Regions from separate parts of the Streptomyces sp. NPDC001933 genome, predicted to be linked through region 2. Evidence: riboswitches for the same ligand, from Rfam matches in the RefSeq annotation. Region 2 holds a riboswitch; each other region holds the start of a gene.

Region 1 (7,877 bases), on a different contig from region 2:
GAGAACGAGACGGGCGCGGCCACACGGACGGCGCGCGTCCCGAAGTACTACCGGCTGAAGCGACATCTGCTCGACATGACGGACACCATGCCGCCGGGCACCCCCGTGCCGCCGGAGCGGACCCTGGCCGCCGAGTTCGACACCTCGCGCACCACCGTGCGCCAGGCGCTCCAGGAGCTGGTCGTCGAGGGCCGGCTGGAGCGCATCCAGGGCAAGGGCACCTTCGTGGCCAAGCCGAAGGTCTCGCAGGCCCTGCAACTCACCTCGTACACCGAGGACATGCGCGCCCAGGGCCTGGAGCCGACCTCCCAGCTGCTGGACATCGGCTACGTGACGGCCGACGACACCCTGGCGGGGCTGCTCGACATCAGCGCGGGCGGCCGGGTGCTGCGGATCGAGCGGCTGCGGCTCGCCAGCGGCGAGCCGATGGCGATCGAGACCACCCACCTTTCGGCCAAACGCTTCCCGGCGCTGCGCCGTTCGCTGGTGAAGTACACCTCCCTCTACACCGCGCTGGCGGAGGTGTACGACGTACGGCTGGCCGAGGCCGAGGAGACCATCGAGACCTCGCTGGCCACCCCGCGCGAGGCCGGGCTGCTCGGTACGGACGTGGGCCTGCCGATGCTGATGCTCTCCCGGCACTCGCTCGACGGACAGGGCGAACCGGTGGAGTGGGTGCGCTCGGTCTACCGCGGCGACCGGTACAAGTTCGTGGCGCGCCTGAAGCGGCCCACGGACTGAGTCCGCACCATCGACCGGCCCCCGCGGAACGCATCACTCCGCGGGGGCCTTTCGCGCATCTTGGTCCGGACCAACTGTCGTACATCTGACCGGATTTCGAGCACGAACACCCACGCGGCCGACCGTTGCCGGACCGCAATGCGGACGGGGGGTGACGGTGACCGGAAGCCTCCCCTAGATTTCCTGCGCATTACAAGGTGCTCAGCGAGGGGACGGAGTCGCCACATGCCAGCAGAACCAGAAGGAAAACCACCCACCGTCACACCGGTACGGGTGGTCATCGCCCTCTGTCTCGTCGCGCCGTTCGTGGCGATGCTCTGGGTGAGTTCGTACGCGAAGGTGGACCCCACCTTCATCGGCATTCCGTTCTTCTACTGGTACCAGATGCTCTGGGTGCTGATCTCCACCGCGCTCACGATGATCGCGTACAAGCTGTGGCAGCGTGACCAGCGCGCCCGCAAGGGGGGTGCGTCGGCATGAAGGACGGCGTGAACGGCGTCGCGCTCGGCGTCTTCATCTTCTTCTTCGTGGCCGTCACGGTCATGGGCTTCCTGGCGGCACGGTGGCGCAAGGCCGAGAACGAGGCCAGCCTCGACGAATGGGGCCTGGGCGGGCGTTCCTTCGGCACCTGGGTCACCTGGTTCCTGCTCGGCGGCGACCTGTACACCGCGTACACCTTCGTCGCCGTACCCGCGGCGATCTACGCGGCGGGCGCGGCGGGCTTCTTCGCCGTGCCGTACACGATCCTCGTGTACCCGCTGATCTTCACCTTCCTGCCGCGGCTCTGGTCGGTCTCGCACAAGCACGGCTACGTCACCACCTCGGACTTCGTCCGCGGGCGGTTCGGCTCGAAGGGCCTGTCGCTGGCGGTCGCCGTCACCGGCATCCTAGCCACGATGCCGTACATCGCGCTCCAACTGGTCGGCATCCAGGCGGTGCTGGACGTGATGGGCGTCGGCGGCGGCGAGAACACCCACTGGTTCATCAAGGACCTGCCGCTGCTGATCGCGTTCGCGGTGCTCGCCGCGTACACCTACTCGTCCGGGCTGCGGGCACCCGCGCTGATCGCCTTCGTCAAGGACGGGCTGATCTACCTGGTCATCGCGGTGGCGATCATCTACATCCCGATCAAGCTCGGCGGCTTCGACGACATCTTCGCCAAGGCGAACGAGGTGTTCTCGCAGAAGAACGCGGCGGCCGGCAAGCCGGTGGCCGGACTCGCGCCGGGCGAGGCGGGCCAATGGGGTTACGCCACCCTGGCGCTGGGCTCGGCGCTGGCACTGTTCATGTATCCGCACTCGATCACGGCGACGCTCTCCAGCCGCAGCCGCAACGTGATCCGGCGCAACACCACGATCCTGCCGCTGTACTCGCTGATGCTGGGTCTGCTGGCGCTGCTCGGCTTCATGGCCATCGCCGCCGGGATCAAGGTGGACAACGGGCAGCTGGCCATCCCGCAGCTGTTCGAGAACATGTTCCCGGACTGGTTCGCGGGCGTCGCGTTCGCCGCCATCGGCATCGGCGCGCTGGTGCCCGCCGCGATCATGTCGATCGCCGCGGCCAACCTGTTCACCCGCAACATCTACAAGGACTTCCTGAAGCCGGACGCGACCCCGGAGCAGGAGACCAAGGTCTCCAAGCTGGTGTCGCTGCTGGTCAAGGTCGGCGCACTCGCCTTCGTCCTCACCATGGACAAGACGGTCGCGATCAACTTCCAGCTGCTCGGCGGCATCTGGATCCTCCAGACGATGCCCGCCCTGGTCGGCGGCCTGTTCACCCGCTGGTTCCACCGCTGGGCGCTGCTCGCCGGCTGGGCGGTCGGCATGGTGTACGGGACGGTGGCCGCGTACGGGGTCGCCTCGCCGACGCAGAAGCACTTCGGCGGCTCGTCCAAGGAGATCCCCGGAATCGGCGAGATCGGCTACATCGGCCTCACCGCGTTCGTGCTGAACGTGGTGGTGACGGTGGTGCTCACCTTCGTCCTGAACGCCGTGAAGGCGCCCGCCGGGATCGACGAGACGTCCCCGGCCGACTACACCGCCGACGCGGGCGACCCGGGCGTCGAGGCGGAACTCCCGCCGGCCACGGCAGGCGCTCCGGGCGGCCACTGACGACCGCGCCCCACGGCCTGCCAACGGCCCGTCGAGCCCCTTTCCCGAAGGGGTGCGACGGGCCGTCCGTCGTCTGCCCGAAAGGGCCGCAGAACGCATCCTGTGGTCCCGGCATTTGCCGACCGACACAACATGTGGGGGCTGCCTCTCCGGGCAGCCCCCACATGTATGCTCGTCCTCGCTGTCGCCGCAGGGGAATCCGGTGCGAATCCGGAACTGTCCCGCAACGGTGTATTCAGTGCGCTTTTGTGCACCCCCGAGTCAGTCCGATGACCTGCCGGCAGCGCATCCGGCTCGACCGAACCGGATGCCCAGACGTCCGGGCCTCGCGGTTGGGCCGGTGGACGCCGTGCGAAGTGCTGCCCTGCTCCGGGTCTGCGCGCCCGCAGGGCTGCCCCGATCCCCGCCGGCCCCGAGCCGAGCGAGGGAGAGCACCACGTGACCATCGCGCCAGCCGATCCGGCAGTCGCCGCGTCCGCAGCAGCCGAGTCCGAGGCCGCCGCACAGGACGGACCGGGAACCGCACTGCTGCGGACCCTGACCGAACTGACCGCCGATCTGCCCGACACCGACCCCGGCCGGGTCGCCGCCGCCGCGCTGCGCGGCCGCAGCGCCCGTGCCGACGAGGCCGAGCTGCGGTCGCTGGCCACCGAGGCCGCCGCGGGGCTGATCTCCGAGGACCCCTCCTACTCCCGGCTCGCCGCCCGGCTGCTGACCCTCGCCATCGCGGACGAGGCGGCCGGCCAGGGCGCGGTCTCCTTCTCCGCCTCGGTCGCCGTCGGCCACCGCGAGGGCCTGATCGCGGACCGGACCGCCGAGTTCGTCGCCCGGCACGCGGCCGCCCTCGACGCGCTGGTGGAGCGTTCGCTGGCCGACGGCGCGGACGACCGCTTCGGCTACTTCGGGCTGCGGACCCTGCACAGCCGCTATCTGCTGCGCCACCCGCACACCCGCCAGGTCGTCGAGACGCCCCAGCACTTCATGCTGCGCGTCGCGGCCGGCCTGGCCGAGGACGATTCGCAGCGCGCCGTGGACGAAGTGGCGGCGCTGTACGGGCTGATGAGCCGGCTCGACTACCTGCCCTCCTCCCCCACGCTCTTCAACTCCGGCACCCGGCACCCGCAGATGTCCTCCTGCTACCTGCTGGACTCCCCGCTGGACGAGCTCGACTCGATCTACGACCGCTACCACCAGGTGGCCCGGCTCTCGAAGCACGCGGGCGGCATCGGTCTGTCGTACTCCCGAATCCGCTCCCGCGGTTCGCTGATCCGGGGCACCAACGGGCACTCCAACGGCATCGTGCCGTTCCTGAAGACGCTCGACGCCTCCGTCGCCGCGGTCAACCAGGGGGGCCGCCGCAAGGGCGCCGCCGCCGTCTACCTGGAGACCTGGCACGCGGACATCGAGGAGTTCCTGGAGCTGCGCGACAACACCGGTGAGGACCAGCGGCGTACGCACAACCTCAACCTGGCGCACTGGATCCCGGACGAGTTCATGCGCCGGGTCGACGCGGACGGCGACTGGTCGCTGTTCTCGCCCGCCGACGTGCCCGGTCTCGTCGACCTGTGGGGCGACGCGTTCGACGCCGCGTACCGGGCCGCCGAGGCCCAGGGCCTGGCCCGCAGGACGATCCCGGCCCGTGAGCTGTACGGCCGGATGATGCGCACCCTCGCCCAGACCGGCCAGGGCTGGATGACGTTCAAGGACGCCTCCAACCGGACCGCGAACCAGACCGCCGAGCCGGGCACCGTCGTCCACTCGTCGAACCTGTGCACCGAGATCCTCGAAGTCACCGACGACGGCGAGACGGCGGTCTGCAACCTGGGCTCGGTCAACCTCGGCGCGTTCGTCGCCGACGGCGGCATCGACTGGGAGCGGCTGGACGCCACCGTCCGCACCGCCGTGACCTTCCTGGACCGGGTCGTCGACATCAACTTCTACCCGACCGAGCAGGCCGGCCGCTCCAACGCCAAGTGGCGCCCGGTGGGCCTGGGCGCCATGGGTCTCCAGGACGTCTTCTTCAAGCTGCGGATGCCCTTCGACTCCCCCGAGGCCCGCGCGCTCTCCACGAAGATCTCCGAGCGGATCATGCTCGCCGCGTACGAGTCGTCCTGCGAGCTCGCGGAGCGCTCGGGCCCGCTGCCGGCCTGGTCGCAGACGCGTGCGGCACGCGGTGTGCTGCACCCCGACCACTACGACACCGAGCTGAACTGGCCCGAGCGGTGGGAGGCGCTGCGCGCCCGGGTCGCGAAGAGCGGGATGCGCAACTCGCTGCTGCTCGCCATCGCGCCGACGGCGACGATCGCCTCGATCGCGGGCGTCTACGAGTGCATCGAGCCGCAGGTCTCCAACCTCTTCAAGCGCGAGACGCTCAGCGGTGAGTTCCTTCAGGTCAACGCGTACCTGGTGGACGAGCTGAAGAAGCTCGGGGTGTGGGACGCGCGCACCCGTGAGGCGCTGCGCGAGGCCAGTGGCTCGGTGCAGGGCTTCGCCTGGATCCCCGAGGAGGTGCGGGCGCTGTACCGCACCGCGTGGGAGATCCCGCAGCGCGGCCTGATCGACATGGCGGCGGCCCGTACGCCGTTCCTGGACCAGAGCCAGTCGCTGAACCTGTTCCTGGAGACGCCGACGATCGGCAAGCTCTCCTCGATGTACGCGTACGCCTGGAAGCAGGGGCTGAAGACGACGTACTACCTGCGTTCGCGCCCGGCGACCCGGATCGCCCGTGCCGCCTCCGGCCAGGCGGCGGCCGCCGCCCCCATTCCCGTACAGCAGGCCTCGGCGCCCGACGCGGACGCGATCGCCTGCTCCCTCGAAAACCCCGAGTCCTGCGAGGCCTGCCAGTAATGAGCTCCACCAACTCCGAGAAGAACCTGCTGGACCCGGGCTTCGAGCTGACCCTGCGGCCGATGCGCTACCCGGACTTCTACGAGCGCTACCGGGACGCGATCAAGAACACCTGGACGGTGGAGGAGGTCGACCTGCACTCCGACGTCGCCGACCTCGCCAAGCTGTCCCCCGGCGAGCAGCACATGATCGGCCGGCTGGTCGCGTTCTTCGCGACGGGTGACTCGATCGTCTCCAACAACCTCGTGCTGACGCTGTACAAGCACATCAACTCCCCCGAGGCGCGGCTGTATCTGTCGCGGCAGCTCTTCGAGGAGGCCGTGCACGTCCAGTTCTATCTGACGCTGCTGGACACCTACCTGCCCGACCCGGAGGACCGTGCCGCGGCGTTCGACGCGGTCGAGGAGATTCCCTCGATCCGCGAGAAGGCGCAGTTCTGCTTCAAGTGGATGGATTCGGTCGAGAAGATCGAGCGCCTGGAGACGAAGGCCGACCGCCGCCGTTTCCTGCTGAACCTGATCTGCTTCGCGGCGTGCATCGAGGGGCTGTTCTTCTACGGCGCGTTCGCGTACGTCTACTGGTTCCGCTCGCGGGGCCTGCTGCACGGTCTCGCCACGGGCACCAACTGGGTGTTCCGTGACGAGACGATGCACATGAACTTCGCGTTCGAGGTCGTGGACACCGTCCGCAAGGAGGAGCCGGACCTCTTCGACGACGAGCTCCAGCAGCAGGTCACCGACATGCTGAAGGAGGCCGTGGCCGCGGAGCTGCAGTTCGGCCGCGATCTGTGCGGTGACGGGCTGCCCGGCATGAACACCGAGTCGATGCGGCAGTACCTGGAGTGCGTCGCCGACCAGCGGCTCACCCGGCTGGGCTTCCCGGCCGTCTACGGCTCCGAGAACCCCTTCTCGTTCATGGAGCTCCAGGGCGTGCAGGAGCTGACGAACTTCTTCGAGCGCCGGCCGTCCGCGTACCAGGTGGCGGTGGAGGGCTCGGTCGCCTTCGACGACGACTTCTAGATCCCTTTTCGGGTCTAGATCCTGGCCCAGCTTCTGAGGTGGGGGCGCCGCGCAGCCGTGACGGGCTGCGCGGCGCCTGCCGTTTGTGGGGGTCCGTCGCTCCGGGCCCGTTCCGCGGCGCGCAGCTCGCGGTCGATGCGGCGCTCGCGGGCGAGCCCGGCGAGGGCGGGCAGCAGGACGAGAGCGATAAGTGCGGCTATGCCCAGGACGTTCTGGAATGTGTTCATGGCTCTACTCTCGTCCGCGCGGACGGATAGCGGCAGTGGCAGGACTGTCATGGAACGTCGAATTACTGCCACACTGGTTCCATGCTGAAAAATGTCGCCGCTCTGCTGCTCGACGAGGTCCACCCCTTCGAACTGGGCGTGCTGTGCGAGGTCTTCGGCCTCGACCGCAGCGACGAGGGCCTGCCGGTCCACGACTTCGCCGTGGTCTCCGCCGAGGGCCCGGTGCTGCGGACCCATGCCGGCTTCACCATCAGTACGCCGCACGGCCTCGACCGACTGGAGGAGGCCGACCTGATCGCCGTGCCGGCCGGCAGCCACTTCGCGGACCGGGAGTACCCCGAGGAGGTCCTCGACGCGCTGCGCCGGGCCGTGGACCGGGGGGCCAGGGTGCTGAGCGTCTGCTCCGGCGCGTACCTGCTCGGCGCGGCCGGACTGCTGGACGGGCGCCGCTGCACCACCCACTGGCGCCACGCGGCGGAGCTGGCCCGCCGCTTCCCCCGAGCCGTCGTCCAGCCCGATGTGCTGTACGTGGACGAGGGCCAGGTCATCACCTCGGCGGGCACGGCGGCCGGGATCGACGCCTGCCTGCATCTGGTCCGCCAGGCGTACGGCCCCGACGCCGCCAACGCGCTCGCCCGCCGCATGGTGGTGCCGCCGCACCGGGACGGCGGCCAGGCGCAGTACATCGAGCGGCCGCTGCCCCGCACCTCCTGCGACACCGTCGGCGAGACGCTGGTCTGGATGGAGCGCCACCTCGACCAGGAGATGACCGTCGAGCAGCTCGCCGCCCAGGCCCACATGTCGCCGCGCACCTTCGCCCGCCGCTTCCAGCAGGAGACGGGCACCACTCCGTACCGCTGGCTGCTGCGCCAGCGGGTACTACTGGCGCAGCACCTGCTGGAGACATCCGATGAAACGGTGGACACGATCGC
Region 2 (7,877 bases):
CCAGTGCCACCGGATCGGGCCCCCCGGTCGCCCGCCCGTCGGTCACCACGACCAGCAGCGGCCGCCGCGACGGATCGCGCAACCGCTCCACCCGCAGCACCTCATGGGCCTTGAGCAGCCCGGCCGCGAGCGGGGTGCGCCCACCGGTCGGCAGCAGCTCCAGCCGCGCCGCCGCGGCGTCCACCGACGACGTCGGGGGCAGCGCCACCTCGGCGTCCCTGCCCCGGAAGGTGATCAGCCCGACCTTGTCCCGCCGCTGGTACGCGTCCAGCAGCAGCGAGAGGACCGCACCCTTCACCGCGGCCATCCGCTGCCGGGCGGCCATCGACCCGGAGGCGTCCACCACGAAGAGCACGAGGTTCCCCTCGCGCCCCTCCCGGACCGCCTGCCGCAGATCGTCCCGCCGGACCACAAGACCGCGCCCGGACCGGCCCCGCGTCCGCTGGTGCGGGGCGGCGGCCTGCACGGTCGCCGCCAGGTGCAGCTTGGTCAGGGCACCCTGAGGACGCCGCGCGCCGGTCGTACGCCCGTGCTCGGTACGGGCCCGGGAGCGCCGCCCCGCAGCGCCCTCTCCCAGCCCGGGAACGCTCAGCATCTTCGTGCGGAACGGCTCGGTGGCGCCCACCGGCTGCCGCTCACCGCCCCCGGAGGACTGCCCCTGCCCTTGTTCCCGGCCCTGTTCCGGTACGGACGGAGCGGGCGTGTCGCCGGACTCGCCCCCGGGGTCCGGCGGCGTGTCGGGGCCGTCGCCCCTCGGGGGGCGGCCGCCGCCACCCGGGCCGTCCGGGTCCGGGTCGTCGTCCTCGCCGCCGTTCTGCTCCAGGGTGTCGTCGAGCTTGTCCTCGTCGAGGCCCGGCGCGTCGAACGGATTGCGCCGGCGCCGGTGGGGGAGGGCGAGCAGGGCGGCCTGCCGCACGTCCTCGGCGAGCACATCCGTACGCTCCGCCCAGGCGGCCAGCGCGGTGGCCGTCCGCGCCATCACGATGTCCGCGCGCATCCCGTCGACCTCGAAGGCCGCACAGGTGGCCGCGATCTGGCGCAACGCCGCGTCGCCGAGCCGTACTTCGGGCAGCAGGGCACGCGCGGCGACGATCCTCGCCCGCAACGCGTCCTCCTCGTCGGCCCACTTGGCGGCGAACGCCGCCGGGTCGTCGTCGTACGCGAGCCGCCGCCGCACGACCTCGACCCGCTGATCGGTCTCCCGGGACGCGGCGACCTCCACGGTCAGCCCGAACCGGTCGAGCAACTGCGGCCGCAGCTCGCCCTCCTCGGGGTTCATCGTCCCCACGAGCAGGAAACGCGCCGCATGCCGTACGGAGACGCCTTCGCGCTCCACGTACGAGGCACCCATCGCCGCCGCGTCCAGCAGCAGGTCCACGAGGTGGTCGTGGAGCAGGTTGACCTCGTCGACGTAGAGGATCCCGCGGTGCGCGTCGGCGAGCAGGCCCGGCTCGAACGCCTTCACGCCCTCCGCGAGCGCCCGCTCGATGTCGAGCGCCCCGACGAGCCGGTCCTCGGACGCGCCGACCGGCAGCTCCACCATCCGGGCGTCCCGCGACACACCGGTCCCGGCCTCGTGGGGGCCGTCCGGACACGCCGGGTCGGGCGACGCGGGGTCGCAGGAGAAACGGCAGCCGGAGACGACGTCCACCTCGGGCAGCAGCGCCGAGAGCGCGCGCACGGCGGTGCTCTTGGCGGTGCCCTTCTCCCCGCGCACGAGGACGCCGCCGATGTTCGGTGCGACGGAGTTGAGGAGCAGGGCGAGTTGCAGGTCCTGCTGCCCGACGACGGCGGTGAACGGGAAATGCGTGCTCACGGGGCGATCCCTCCTGCGGGTGAGTGGGCATGAAGTAGGCGGTCTCGGGACGCGCTGTTCACCGGCGGCCTCCCGGGGCCGCGGGGGCGGCGGGGGCTCCCGGAGCGATGAAGGGAAGACCCGACGGTGCGCCCGACTCGATGAGCCGCAGCAGCGCGTCGGTGTCCGCGTGCTCCTCGACGAGATCGCCGAGGCGGTCCAGCTGCTCCTCGCGCAGCGCCGCGAAACAGGTGTCCGGAGCGGGGACGAAACGCCGGCCGGCGCCACGGGCGACCTCGGCCAGGAAGCGGCGGCGGAACTCGTCGCTCTCCAGCGAGCCGTGCCAGTGGGTGCCCCACACGGCGCCGACCCGGCAGCCGTCCAGGAACGGCTCCCCGCCCCGCACGTCCGCCACGCCGTGGTGGATCTCGTACCCCTCGACCGGCGCGCCGAGCGCCTCGCCGACGGGCCGGGCCAGGGTCTTCTCGCGTTCGAAGCGGATGCGTACGGGGAGCAGGCCGAGGCCCGCCACCTGTCCGGCCCGCGACTCGACCTCGTCCTCGATGTGCTCGCCGAGGATCTGGAAGCCGCCGCAGATGCCGAGGACCGGCCGGCCCTCGGCCGCGCGCCGCACCAGCGCGTCGGCGAGGCCGCGCTCGCGCAGCCAGGCCAGCGCCTTCACGGTGCCGCGGGTGCCGGGCACCACGACCAGGTCCGCGTCGGACAGCTCCTCGGCGCGGTCCACGAACCTGACGACGACGCCGGGCTCGGCGGCCAGCGCGTCCACATCGGTGAAGTTCGACATCAGCGGCACCGCGCACACCGCGACGCGCAGCACGTCCTCGCCGTGCGGCGGCGCGACGACCGACTCGCGCACGGCGCCGCGCAGCGAGACCCGCAGCCCGTCCTCCTCGTCGATGCCGAGGCCGTGGGCGAAGGGCAGCACACCGTACGTCGGCCGGCCGGTGAGGTCCCGCAGCATCTCCAGGCCCGGCTCCAGCAGCGACACGTCGCCGCGGAACTTGTTGACGAGATAGCCGGCGATCAGTGACTGGTCCTCGGCGGCGAGCAGCGCCGTCGTACCGAAGAACGAGGCAAAGACCCCACCGCGGTCGATGTCGCCGACGACCACCACCGGGAAGCGGGCCGCCCGCGCGATGCCCATGTTCACGATGTCCGTGCGCCGCAGATTGATCTCGGCCGGACTGCCCGCCCCCTCGCAGATCACCGCGTCGTACGTGCCCCGGAGCTGCTCCAGGCAGTCCACGACCGTGGAGAGCAGCGCCTCCTGCCTGCCCCCGTGGTAGCCGCGGGCGCTCATCTCGCCGACCGGCTTCCCCATCAGGACGACCTGGCTGGAGCGGTCGCTGCCGGGCTTGAGCAGGACCGGGTTCATCAGCGCGCTCGGCTCGACGCGGGCGGCCTGGGCCTGCATGGCCTGGGCGCGCCCTATCTCGGCGCCCTCCCGGGTGACGAACGAGTTGAGCGACATGTTCTGCGCCTTGAAGGGCGCCACCTTCACGCCCCGGCGCACGAGCCAGCGGCAGATCCCTGCCGTGACGACGCTCTTGCCCGCGTCGGAGGTGGTTCCGGCGACCAGCAGCCCGCCGCTCATGCGTTGCTCCGTCCTGTGATGCGAGGTCCCGCAAGGTTGGTCGCGGTGCTCCGGCGCCCCGCGATCCGCCGTGCGGCGAGGGCCGTGCCGAGCCGTCCCGCCACGCACACGCCGAGCGCCAGCGCACTCACCCGGCGCGAGAGCCGCACCGCACGCTCGATGTCCGCGGTCTCCACCGCCCGGCCCGTCTCCCCGTTGAGCACGGGGCGGTGCTCGACCCGGCCGCCGTACGCGAGGGTTCCGCCGAGCCGTACGCCGAGCGCACCCGCGAACGAGGCCTCCACCGGGCCCGCGTTGGGGCTCGGGTGCTTCGCGGCATCGGCCCGCCAGGCGCGGACCGCGCCACGCGGGCGCCCCCCGGCGGCCACGGCGAGCAGGGCCGTGAGCCGGGCGCCCGGCCAGCCCGCGAGGTCGTCGAGGCGGGCCGAGGCCCAGCCGTAGCGCAGATGCCGGGGCGAGCGGTGCCCGACCATGGCGTCGAGGGTGTTCACGGCCCGGAAACCGGCCAGCCCGGGGACCCCGGCCAGCGCACCCCACACCAGGGCGCCGACCACGGCGTCCGAGGTGTTCTCCGCCACGGACTCCACCACGGCACGGGCGATCTGCGGTCCGTCCAGGGAGTGCGGGTCGCGCCCGCACAGATGCGGCAGCCGCTCCCGGGCCAGCTCGATGTCACCGGCGGCCAGGGCGGAGCCGATGGCCCGCGCCTCGCGGCCCAGGGACGTACCGCCGACGACGGACCAGGTGGCGGCGGCGGTCAGTGCCACGGAGGCGGCGGGGCCGCGGCGCACGGCACGGGTGAGCAGCGCGGCACCGCCCGCGGCGCCTCCGGCGCAGACGAGGGTGTGCAGCGCGCCCCAGCCGCGGTGATCGCGCCACAGACGGCGCTCGACGCCCGCCGAGGCCCGCCCGAAGGCGGCGACCGGGTGTCCCCTGCGGGGGTCACCGAGCAGCAGGTCGCCGATCAGGCCGGCCGTGGCGCCGTACGCGAAGATGCGGTCGGCTCGCACGGCTCAGCCGGCCGTCGCGCCTCGGCGGACCTTTGTACAAAAGGCTCTCGTGGAGAGCACCGGGACAGCGGACGCACGGCAGCCGGGCATGGCGATATGTCCTCACTCAGGGTCCGCGCCCTGGTTCGACGTGACCGGCGACGAGAGTCTCCTGGCTCCCGGATCCGCGGTTCCCCCGGCCTTCCAGCCCGCTCGCGCGAGCCGTGACTTCCGGTGTGGGGGACCGCTCCCCGGTGACAGTGGCGGGACCGCGCCGGATTCGCACCGGCTTCCTCTGCTGTCGCCGTAATTGGCTCCGGCAGTCCACCACGCTCTGCGAACGCCCGTCAACCTGCCGTTGACCTGCGACGGCGCAGTGTGCTGAGACGCACATCGGGCCGGACACACGTGGTGTCCGGCCCGACGGGAGAGCGTGCGCGGGAGCGGCTCAGGCGACGATCAGATAGATCCCGTACGCGACGGCCGCCGCGCACAGCCCGAAGCAGACGTACGCGCCGGCGCGGGCCAGCAGCAGCGAGCCGCCGGAGCCGCCCTGCGCCGCCGGTTCCGGCTGCTTGGAGAGGCCGACGATGCCCAGGGTGAAGAGGCCCACCAGCGCGACGGTGACAACGAGGGAGACGCCGAATACGGAGCCGAGGGCTGCCCAGTCGATGTTCATGCTGATTCCTTAGACGGCCGGCTCAGACGGTGGCGGGTCGCGCCGGGTCCTGGGTGGTTCCGGCCGGGGCCGGAATGGTGGTCATGAGGTTCAGGTCCGGCGTCTGGGCCGCGGCCGCGGTGGGCGGCGGGCTGACGGCGGCGATGGCCTGGGTGACGACGCCCGCGGGCTCGGCGACGCCGTCCGACGGGGCGACGTCGCCGTGGCCGACCGGCTTGCGGCGCGACACCAGCCAGATGGCACCGGAGCCCGCGACCAGCAGCGCCGCGACGACCACGACACCCCAGGTGCCCTGCTTGGTGAGGAGCTCCGCGCCCGCGCCGACCAGACCGGCGGCCGGCAGGGTCAGACCCCAGGCGACGAACATCCGGGTGGCGGTGGACCAGCGGACCACACCGCCCTGCCGGCCGAGGCCCGCGCCCATCACGGCGCCGGAGCAGGACTGGGTGGTGGAGAGCGAGAAGCCGAGGTGCGAGGAGGCCAGGATGACCGTGGCCGCACTGGTCTGGGCGGCGAAGCCCTGCGGCGGCTTGAGGTCGGTGAGGCCGCTGCCCATGGTGCGGATGATGCGCCAGCCGCCCAGGTAGGTGCCGAGCGCGATGGCGGTACCGGCGCTGACGATGACCCAGACCGGCGGGTTGGCGCCCGGGTGCAGGACGCCGCCGGTGACCAGGGCCAGGGTGATGATGCCCATGGTCTTCTGCGCGTCGTTGGTGCCGTGGGCGAGCGAGACCAGTCCGGCCGAGGCGATCTGGCCGGCCCGGTAACCCTTGGCGGTGGCCTTCTCCTGGGCGTCGTTGCGGACCTTGCCGCCGATCCGGTACGTCAGCCTGGTGGCCAGCAGCGCGGCCAGACCGGCGACGACCGGGGCGGCGACCGCGGGGAGCAGCACCTTGGTGACGACGGTGCCGCCGTTGACGGACGACCAGCCGGCCGACATCACTGCCGCGCCGATCAGGCCGCCGAACAGGGCGTGCGAGGAGCTGGACGGCAGTCCGACCAGCCAGGTCAGCAGGTTCCACAGAATGGCGCCGACGAGTGCCGCGAAGATGACTTCTGTCCGCAGCCCGTCCTCGTTGATGATCCCGCCGGAGATCGTCTTGGCGACCTCCACCGACAGGAACGCGCCGACGAGATTGAGAACGGCGGACATGGCCACCGCTGTCTTCGGTCTGAGTGCACCGGTCGAGATGGTGGTCGCCATCGCGTTCGCGGTGTCATGGAAACCGTTCGTGAAATCGAACACTAGAGCTGTCACGATCACAATCGCGAGTAGCAGCGTGATGTGTTCCATTTACCCAGGCAATCGTTCGACGTCATTGGCATGTGGACCGTAGGCAACCTGGGTGAACGGAAGATGAACTGGGCAGGTCGCTGTGGTGTTCCAAACTGGAGTCAAGGTATTCCGCTTATTGCCGGCGGGGGAGTGGTCGGGCCTTCCGACGAGGAGTGACGGGGGCTTTCGGAGGGGCGCGATGGCGGCTTGCGGCGGGGCGCCGCTGTGGCCGATCGCATACCCGTTCGCCCTCGGGGCTGACAGGATCGGCGCATGAGCGATCAGCAGCGGGACGCGATCGGACAGGCCTGGGACGGCGTCGTCGCCACCGCCCGGCGGACGGCGGCCGAGGGCCTGGTCGTCGGGACCTCGGGAAACGTGTCGGCACGGGTCGGCGACACCATCCTGGTCACGCCGAGCGGAGTGCCGTACGACCGGCTGGGCCCCGAGGACGCCGTCGGCGTCGATCCGGACGGCAACCGCGTACTCGGCGAACTCGCCCCGACCAGCGAACTCCCCCTCCACCTCGCCGTCTACCGGAACACTGACGCGGCCGCCGTCGTGCACACCCACGCGGTGCACGCCACCGCCGTCTCCACACTGGTTCCCGAGGTCCCCCCGGTCCACTACGCCGCCGCCATGCTGGGCGGCCCCGTCCGCGTCGCCCCCTACGCGCGCTACGGCACCGAGGAACTGGCCGTGAACATGCTCGCCGCCCTGCGCGACCGCACCGGCTGCCTGCTCAAGAACCACGGAACCGTCACCTACGGAGCCACCCTGGACCAGGCGTACGACCGGACCGCCCAGCTGGAATGGCTCTGCCGGCTCTGGCTCGCCGCGAGCTCCGTCCCCGGACGAGGCCCGAGCCTGCTCTCCCCGGAGCAGCTGCACGATGTGCAGGAGGCGCTGAAGGGGTACGGACAGCCGGGCTGACCCGGCCGGTCCGGTCCACCGGACGGCGTAGGAGCCGCCCCGCCCGCTGGCAGGGTCCCGCACCCGCCACGACACTGAAGCGGTGCGCCCGGCAACAGTTACGGCAGCAGCCGTCACCACGATCCTCGGCGTCGGTGCGGCAGCGGTCGCGGCCGGCCGGTACGCCAGCGACGCCGCCCTCAGGGCGCCGTCCGGACGGCCCCTCCCCGCCGACCGCAGACTCACCGTGCACGCCACGGCGGCCGGGCAGGTCACCCTGACCCGCTCCTTCACCTCCCTGCGGCCCGGCACGTACGGACTGACGGGCAAGGGTGTCCACGCCGTGGTCGGCCCGGTGATCGAGCACGCCCACCACGCCCCCGACACCGTCGTCCGCAGACTGGAACGCGTCGACCGCGGCAGCCTGGAGACCGGCGCCAAGGTCCGGGTCACCCCGCAACTGCACAGCGGCGACCCGTCCTCGGCCCTCGGCCTGGACCACCGGGACGTCGAGATCCCCGGCGAACTCGGCACCCTGCCCGCCTGGTTCCTGCCCGGCCCCCGCGACACCTGGGTCATCACGGTGCACGGCATCGGCACCACCCGGGAAC
Region 3 (7,877 bases), on a different contig from region 2:
CGCGTGACCCGGACGGTCTGGACTTCGAGGTGTGCTGGCTGGTCCCGGACGGGGCGGTTGTCGCCGAACTGTCGGCCATGACCTCTCCCACCCGCCCCCTGGACCTCGACGCCGAGATCGCCAAGTACGGCGCGGACACCCGCGGCGGGCCCCGCACGGACCCGACGGTGTGGCAGCACCTGACAGGACCTGCCTGAGCCGGGGAACCGGTACGGCCTGCGCGCGGGCAGGAGGAGAGGTTCTCTGCCCGCGTGGAGGCCATGAGAGCCCATGGCGCGATCATGATCTGGCGTTCTTGAGTCGCCGCCGCCGAGGCCGGCCGGGCCGCCCGGTGACGGGCGGGATGTACTTCCACGTGGTTCACGCAGGGTTGTGGGTGTACGAGTGCGGTGTGGGCAGGCGGCCCTCCCGCGAATCTTGATCGCTGCCGAGCCTGCTGATTAGCTGACCGGCATGACCGAGCTCGGACCCGTACCCTGGCCACCTGCCCCGATCAAGACCGAGAGACTCGTGCTCCGTGAGCCCGAGGCCCGGGACCGTGCCGCGGTCATCGAGCTGCTGGCCTCGCCGGAGGTGGGCACCTACCTCGGTGGCCCTCGACCGCGTGACGAGCTCGAACACGCGATGCCCGGGACACCCAGCCGGCGCCCCGGCCTTTTCATAGTCGATCTCGACGGAGCGATGATCGGCCAGATCACGCTCGTCAAGAACACAGGGCACCTTCGTCAGGCTGCCGGGAGAACCGAGCTCGGCTACCTGTTCCTGCCGCAGGCGTGGGGACACGGGTACGCCGCTGAGGCGTGCGCAGCGGCACTCGACTGGTTCGCCGGCACGCTTCCCGGCGAACCGGTGGTACTCGCCACCCAGACCGCCAACCTCCGCTCGATGCGCCTCGCGGCGAAGTTGGGGTTCATCGAGGTGGAGCGGTATGAGGCCTACGGCGCCGAGCAGTGGTTCGGCATGTGGCCCCCCGTCACATCGTCCGACTGAGCTCGTGCTCGACAGCGCGGATCTGTCGAAGCGCTGCCGCGCTCCTGCCCGCGCGGCCGGACGGACGGGGTGGCAGCCGGGGCTCCGGTTCAGCGCACCCGACCCCGCGGCTTCAGCGCGACCGGCGGGAGTTCGGGCGCGGGCAGCCGGTCGCCGTCGTAGCCCTTCACGTCGCCGAAGCGGGAGCTCTCCATCCATGCCTGCCTGGCCTCCTCGATCTCCTCGTGGGACCGGCCGATGAAGTTCCACCACATGACGATCTCCTCCTCGAAGGGCTCGCCGCCGAGGAGCATGAGGCCCGCGTCACTGTCCGCGCGCAACGGGAGTTCGGTGCGGCCGCAGCCGAGGTAGAGCATGGAGCCGGGGAGCACGGGCACGCCGTCGACCTCTGCCTGGCCGGACATCGAGAGCACCGCGTACTCGAAGTCGGGGTCGAGCGGCAGTCGGGCCTCGGCGCCTGCGGCCAGGGCGACGTCGGCGCCGACGATCGGGGTGTACGTGGTGCCGGGCGAGGTGGTGCCGTCGAGTTCGCCCAGGATCAGGGTGGCGACGAGGCCCGGGGCGGAGACGGTCGGCAGGTCGGGGTGGTGCTGGAAATGGGGCTCGACCTGGCGGTGGGCGGCCGGCAGCGCCACCCAGAGCTGGGCGCCGTGCAGAAACCTCGCGTGGGCCTTCGGGCTCTCCTCGGAGTGGCTGATGGCCCGGCCGGAGGTCATCAGCCCCAGTTCGCGTGGCCGGATCGTGCGCAGGCTGCCGAGACTGTCCCGGTGCAGGACCTCGCCGGCGTGCAGCCAGCTGACCGTCTGCAGGCCCATGTGGGGGTGGGGCGGCACCTGCATCCCGGGTTCGTCCGCGATGTCGTCGGGGCCGTAGTGATCGACGAAGGCCCAGGCACCGACCATCCGGCGGCCCAGGTTGGGCAGCAGCCTGCGGACCTCGGTGGACTCGCCCAGCCGGACGTGGCGGGGGGTGAGGAGTTCCCGTACGGGCTCGGCGACGACGAAGCCCCGTCCTCCGCAGACGGAGAGTGCGGCCTGGCGATCGAGATTGCTCATGGCGCTCAACCTATTCCCGAGCAGGCCCGGGAGCGCCGGTACCCACGCCGATGATTTAGTGGAATATTCAATCACCAGGTGGGGTTCAGGCAGTCACAGGGTGGCCGGGCAGCGGCTCGGCCGGCGGTTGGACGAAACGGGGCACCGCCCCGGCACGGTCCGTGACCAAGGAGGTCAAGTGAGCGACACCTACTACGAGTTCGGCACGGCTGCCGACCGCTGGAACCGTGCGCAGATGTTCTTCGAGGCGAAGGAGTACATGACCGCGGCCCGGATCCTGGAGGGGCTGGTCGAGGAGGTCCCGGAGCAGGTGTCGCCGCGACTGCTGCTGGCCCGGACCTACTACCACTCGGCGCGGCTCGGAAAGGCCGAGGCGGAGCTGCGGGCAGTGCTGGAGCTCGACCCGGTGGAGCACTACGCGCGGCTGATGCTGGGCCGCACCCTTGAGCGGCAGGGGCGGGGCGCGGAGGCGGCCGGTCATCTGCGGATGGCCGCGGCGCTCTCCGGTGACTTCGACTTCGACTCCGGCCCGGGGCGGACGAGCACCCGGGGGCCCGCCGGCATGTGAGCGGGCATCGGCGCCACGGCGGCATTCCGGAAAATCCGGGATGCCGCCTGACCGCCCCGCGTGATACTTCACTCCCTCATGACCCACATCGAGACTCCGCGCCTTCTGCTCCGCCTGATGAACGGCTCCGACGCCCTGCGGGTGATCTCGGGCACGCCGGGCGAAGGGGACAGCTGGGCACCCGGCTACCCGTCCCCCGGCGAGATGGCCGCGGCCGAGCGTTTCCTCGACACCTGTGCGACGACCGGCGATCCCAGCCCCTTCGGTTCGTACGAGATACGGCGCCGCACCGACGGGCTGGTGATCGGCGGAATGGGATTCCACGGTGCGCCGGACGAGAACGGGGAGGTAACGATCGGCTACGGCCTCGTCCCCTCGGCACGAGGGATGGGTTACGCCTCCGAGGCGCTGCGCGCCCTGCTGCTGTTCGCCCGTGAGCAGGGGGTGAGTCGTGTGCACGGTGACAGCGACCTGGACAACACCGCGTCCCAGCGCGTCATGGAAGCCGTCGGCATGCGCCTGGTGAAGCAGGACGAGCGGCTGAAGTACTACCGGATCGACTGGTGCCCGCGGCCCGAGCGGTGAGCCGGTGCGGGGCGGGACGCGGGAACCCCGCCGGGAGGTCCCGGCGGGGTTCCGGTCGTCGGCCCGCGTGGGCGGTGCCGGTCAGCCGGCCGCGGTGGCCGCCCGTCCGGCGCCGCCGTTCGCGGTGGTGACGGCGCCGGTGCCCGGTGCGAGCAGCCGGTCCGTCAGATAGCCGAAGAAGAGCCCGAAGGCCACCCAGAGGGTGGTCTGCACGGCGAGGGTGCTCAGGCGGAACTCCCACAGCAGGGCGGCCGGGAAGTCCTTGCCGACCTCGTTGTACGAGGGCAGGAACGCGTAGGCGAGCCCGATCACCAGGACGTACGCGGCGGATGCCGTGATCGTCGCGTTCCAGTTGCCCAGGCGGGGAGCCAGCCGTTTGCCGAGGATGACCGCGGCGACGGCCAGCAGCACGCTCAGGGCGACCAACAGGAAGAACAGGGCGGTACGCCGGCCGATGGTGTCGGGGTTGCCGACGGCCGGCGGGTTGGCCGGGTACTTCAGGAACGGGACGACGTACACCGTCAGCAGGGCCGCACCCGCGATCAGTGCGGCCGTGGCCCGAGGGCCGAATCTGCCGATCCGGCCGAGGGCGTAACAGAAGACGAGGGCGGCGATGCCGCCGATCGCGACGCCGAAGACCAGTACACCGGTGGCGAGGCCGGCGGTGGACTGCATGGTGCGGCTGACCAGTTCCTCGCCGCCGTCATGGTGGTGGCTGTGCGATTCCTCCAGGGCGATGGCCGCGTCCACACGCGACTCACCGAGGAAGTAGGCGACCAGCAGGGCGAGCGCGCCCGCGGCGAGGCCGGCCAGCATGCCGCGGACGAGCAGGGCTCTGACAGATATGGAGTTCATGAGGTTTCCCCGGGATCGGACGGTACGTCAGTGGCAGGGGAAACCGAGGAGGTGGCGGCCGTCGTGGACCCACTCGTGGACACCTTCGCCGGAGATGACCGCGGTGGCGCCCTGTTCGGCGCCAACGAAGTACAGCAGTACGAGCATGAGAATGCCGAAGAAGACCGCCCAAGGGGCGATGGCCTTCAGGGAGATGGGGGTGATCGCCGGTACGGCGGTGGCGGGGGCAGCAGTCTGTGCCATGGCAGAACCTCCTGAGGGAACACGCGTCCCGATCGTGGTGCCTGAGACGTAGGTGCTGGGTCTGACTTCCCGCGCGGAGGCGGGTTCACAGTGGCGCGACCGTGCCGGATTCTCACCGGACTTCCGTCGCACCTACGTCATGCTCGTCGTGACGATACTCCTTGGGGGCAACCCCCTGCCATGGTGCCGACGGCGGCCGGACCGCCCTGATGCCATGGTGGGCACACCCATGGGGCCAGAGTTCAGGGAGTTGACCGGGCCATGACCGTACAGGTGATGCTGATCTCACCGGCGCTCAACGCCGCGCTGCGGGAGGCCCGTTTCGACGGTGACGCGCCGCTCGACGCGGCCGGGGCCCGCCGGGCGCGGGCCGTCGCCGCGGCGGTGCCCGCCGCCGAGCGGTATCTGCGTGGGCCGTCCGAACGGTGCGCCGGGACCGCCGACGCGTTGGGGCTCCGTGCCGGGCCCGAACCGGCGGTCCGTGGCTGGGACATGGGCCGGTGGAGCGGTCGGCGGCTGACAGCGGTGAGCACGGCCGAGCCGGAGGCGGTGTCGGCCTGGCTGACCGATCCGTCGGCGGTTCCCCACGGCGGCGAGTCCCTGCTGGATCTCTGCTGCCGGGCCGAACACTGGCTGGAGACGGTGGGGACGACGGAGTCCGCCGAGGGCGCCGGGGCCCACCGCGTGCTGGGCGTCGTCGAACCCGCGGTGGTGCGGGCGATGATGGTGGCGGCACTCGCTCTGCCGGTGGAGGCGTTCTGGCGGCTGGACGTCGCCCCGCTGACGCTCACCGCGCTCAGCGGGCGTTCCGGCCGGTGGAACCTGCGGTGCGGACAGCCGTTGTCCCCCACGCCCGACCCCGCCCGGTAGTAATCCGCTTGCGACACAGTCGGATGGAAGTGCAGGCTTGCGCGGTGATTGTCGAGCTGGCACCCCCCTTTCTGACCTGGGACGATGTGGACCCCGCCCGTCACCCCTTCGACAGCACGTCGGCGCCGCAGGTGGTGCGGTCCCTCGGGCCGGCCGATCGGATACCCGGCCGCCCCGGCATTCCCGACGGGGCCCCGGCGACGAGTGACCGGAGCTGGAGAAAGGGCAGGCTCTGGGCGGATGCCATGGCGTCCGCCCTCGCGGAGCACTACGGCCGCTGGACCGTGGGCTGGCGCTGGGCGCACGACGAAGGAGACTTCGACGGGGGACCCGTCGGGAACTGGTGCTGTCCGAGCCACTCGATCACCACCCCGGAGGAAACGCTCGCCCGTGTCGCGGCGGCGCTGTGCGAGTGGCGCGCCTGGCTGGAGACCCTCTCCGGCTGGTTCGAGGCGTACCCGCTGGCCCTTGCCGACGTGGACGATCAGCGGGTCCTGTGGGAGCGCGCCGCCCGGAACCTGATCCTCCAGGTGGTCGACCGCACTGGCTGCGGCAGCGGCTGGTACGGCCACTGCCGGCAGGTGCTCACCTGGTTCCTCAGCCACTGGGGTGTCGCGCCCGACCTCGCCGAGGATCTGGTCGACCAGGCGATCGGAGGGCGGTTCGAGAGCTGGACCGGCCCCGACGCGGTGCTGGTCGACGATGTCGCGGAACAGCTCGCGCTGTCGCTCCGGCCGGCCGACGGCGCACGGTCCGTCGGGCGGCCCCTGCCGGATCACCTCGAACGCTGGCTCACGGTGCGCGAGACCGTGCCGTGGCAGGAAGCGCCGGACGGCGGTGGGGACGGACCGGTGAACCCGTCGCGCGATGGCGCTACGGAGGACATCCGCGCCTTTGACGGCGCCCTGGACCCCGACCGGGCCGAGGGCCTGCTCGCCGCCCTCGAACTGCTGCGCACCGAAGCGGCTCGCGGAGCCTCCCTCGGCTTCGAACTGCTCCAGCAATGGCAGCAACACGTCCTGGGCACACCTCAGCCACCGCCGTTCCGCGATCTGCCCGCTTTCGCCAAGGCGGGCCGGGAACGCTATGGCATCAGCCCGGACACCCGGGCCCGCCTCGACGCCTGCCTGGCCGAGAGCGCGAAGGACGCAGAGCCGCCCGTCCCCCTCACCGCCCGCGCCGCCCGCGCCTATCTCGACGTCTGCTTCTTCCATCCCTTCGACGACGGCAACGCCAGGTCTGCCTTCCTCACCCTCGTCTTCGTCCTCGCCCGCGAAGGCGTCGCGCTCGACGAGGTCGGCCTGCTGCGCCGTTTCACGTTCCAGGCCGACGAGCCTGCGGACGCGCTGATCCTCGCCCGGTACATCGACCTCCATCTCACGGAGACCCGGCGCAAAGCAGCTCTTGCCGGCCCCGAGCCAGTGAGCTGACAGGCACCGATCGAGCCCGTGCCGGTAGCTGGACCTGGACCACCGCTCTGTACGCCGCGTGCCTGGCTTCACGCTCTGTCGGGTCGGGTGGCACTGTGGCGAGACGATCGTTGCGGCCAAGCCTGTCGAGCCTGGTTTCCATCGAACTCCCCTGCAGACACGGCGATTTGAATCTCCACCACATCGACGGGCCTGATATCTTCGGCCCGCGCGGGGCCGGACCGCTGCTGGGGCCCGAGGGCCTGGACCGGCTGCATCCGTGGCCCGCCGGGCATCCCGTCCTCGCCGGACGGTTCCTGGCGGCGCCTACGTGACCATGCGCGCGGACTTCCCCGAGCCGGCCGAGTGGTGGGAGTGGCAGGGCGTCGGCGATCTGACGGCCCGCCGGATCTCGGTTCTGCTCCCCCGCCACGGCGGGCTCGGCCTGCTGCTCTCGGCCTTCCGCCAGGTCGACGCCCCGGAGGCGCTGATCGTGGTGCAGGCGCCGGTCGGTCCCGCCGAGGCTTCGGCTTCGGCGAAGAAGGAACGCAGTTCCGCGTAGCGCTGATCGGCGCGCGCGTCGTCGAGCTGCTGCACCGGGGCGAGGGAGGACGGGACGGGGCGGCTGCTGATCAGTCACGTCCTCGGCGCCGTCGCGCGGATCGCGTACGGCACCGCGGTGCTGCGGAACGGTTCGGCCGTGACGACGGGACCGACGTCCGAACTGCTCGCCGCACCCCGACACCCGTACAACCAGCCCCCGCCGTGCACCGAGTCACCGCTCACCGCCGCCCTCACCGCCGGCCCGCCCCGGGCGGTTACGCGTCCCGGTACGCCTCCAGCAGCCGCAGCCAGACCTCGCTGATCGTCGGGTACGCGGGAACGGCGTGCCAGAGCCGGTCGATGGGGACCTCGCCCGCGACCGCGATCGTCGCCGAGTGCAGCAGCTCGCCGATGCCCGGCCCGACGAAGGTGACGCCGAGCAGGATCTCCCGGTCGAGGTCCACGACCATGCGGGCACGGCCCCGGTATCCGTCCGCGTAAAGGCCGGAACCGGCCACCGCGGCGAGGTCGTGATCGACCGCCCGGACCCGGTGGCCGGCCCGCTCGGCCGCGGCGAGGGTGAGGCCGACCGAGGCCGCCTCCGGGTCGGTGAAGACGACCTGGGGGACGGCCGCGTGGTCGGCGGTGGCCGCGTGGGCGCCCCAGTCGGTCTCCAGCTGCGGTGCGCCGGCGGCTCGGGCGGCGATCGCGGCACCCGCGATGCGTGCCTGGTACTTGCCCTGGTGGGTGAGGAGCGCC

Evidence for each region. A riboswitch is a leader RNA that binds a small molecule or an ion and turns the genes downstream of it on or off. The one in region 2 is predicted to bind cobalamin.
Region 1: it holds a riboswitch for cobalamin, as region 2 does, so the genes downstream of both, ACFYY7_RS09500 (ribonucleoside-diphosphate reductase subunit alpha) here and ACFYY7_RS04895 (cobalamin biosynthesis protein) in region 2, are expected to answer to the same signal.
Region 3: it holds a riboswitch for cobalamin, as region 2 does, so the genes downstream of both, ACFYY7_RS11640 (CbtB-domain containing protein) here and ACFYY7_RS04895 (cobalamin biosynthesis protein) in region 2, are expected to answer to the same signal.

The regions. Positions count from the first base shown of each region.
Region 1 is NZ_JBIASS010000003.1:376,641-384,517, forward strand. Features, by position in the region: gene ACFYY7_RS09485 (GntR family transcriptional regulator) at 1-741, shown strand, start outside; gene ACFYY7_RS09490 (DUF3311 domain-containing protein) at 967-1,221, shown strand; gene mctP (monocarboxylate uptake permease MctP) at 1,218-2,852, shown strand; cobalamin riboswitch at 3,008-3,149, shown strand; gene ACFYY7_RS09500 (ribonucleoside-diphosphate reductase subunit alpha) at 3,291-5,699, shown strand; gene ACFYY7_RS09505 (ribonucleotide-diphosphate reductase subunit beta) at 5,699-6,718, shown strand; gene ACFYY7_RS09510 (hypothetical protein) at 6,733-6,945, opposite strand; gene ACFYY7_RS09515 (GlxA family transcriptional regulator) at 7,027-7,877, shown strand, end outside.
Region 2 is NZ_JBIASS010000001.1:1,091,483-1,099,359, forward strand. Features, by position in the region: gene ACFYY7_RS04885 (putative cobaltochelatase) at 1-1,816, opposite strand, end outside; gene ACFYY7_RS04890 (cobyric acid synthase) at 1,875-3,410, opposite strand; gene ACFYY7_RS04895 (cobalamin biosynthesis protein) at 3,407-4,420, opposite strand; cobalamin riboswitch at 4,565-4,696, opposite strand; gene ACFYY7_RS04900 (hypothetical protein) at 4,848-5,078, opposite strand; gene ACFYY7_RS04905 (anion permease) at 5,101-6,372, opposite strand; gene ACFYY7_RS04910 (class II aldolase/adducin family protein) at 6,628-7,287, shown strand; gene ACFYY7_RS04915 (alpha/beta hydrolase) at 7,370-7,877, shown strand, end outside.
Region 3 is NZ_JBIASS010000004.1:126,173-134,049, reverse strand. Features, by position in the region: gene ACFYY7_RS11670 (VOC family protein) at 1-197, shown strand, start outside; gene ACFYY7_RS11665 (GNAT family N-acetyltransferase) at 454-990, shown strand; gene ACFYY7_RS11660 (pirin family protein) at 1,080-2,045, opposite strand; gene ACFYY7_RS11655 (tetratricopeptide repeat protein) at 2,224-2,613, shown strand; gene ACFYY7_RS11650 (GNAT family N-acetyltransferase) at 2,692-3,198, shown strand; gene ACFYY7_RS11645 (CbtA family protein) at 3,280-4,053, opposite strand; gene ACFYY7_RS11640 (CbtB-domain containing protein) at 4,081-4,296, opposite strand; adenosylcobalamin (AdoCbl) riboswitch at 4,300-4,448, opposite strand; gene ACFYY7_RS11635 (histidine phosphatase family protein) at 4,558-5,166, shown strand; gene ACFYY7_RS11630 (Fic family protein) at 5,211-6,596, shown strand; gene ACFYY7_RS11625 (hypothetical protein) at 6,764-6,910, shown strand; gene ACFYY7_RS11620 (hypothetical protein) at 6,907-7,137, shown strand; gene ACFYY7_RS11615 (dihydrolipoyl dehydrogenase family protein) at 7,394-7,877, opposite strand, start outside.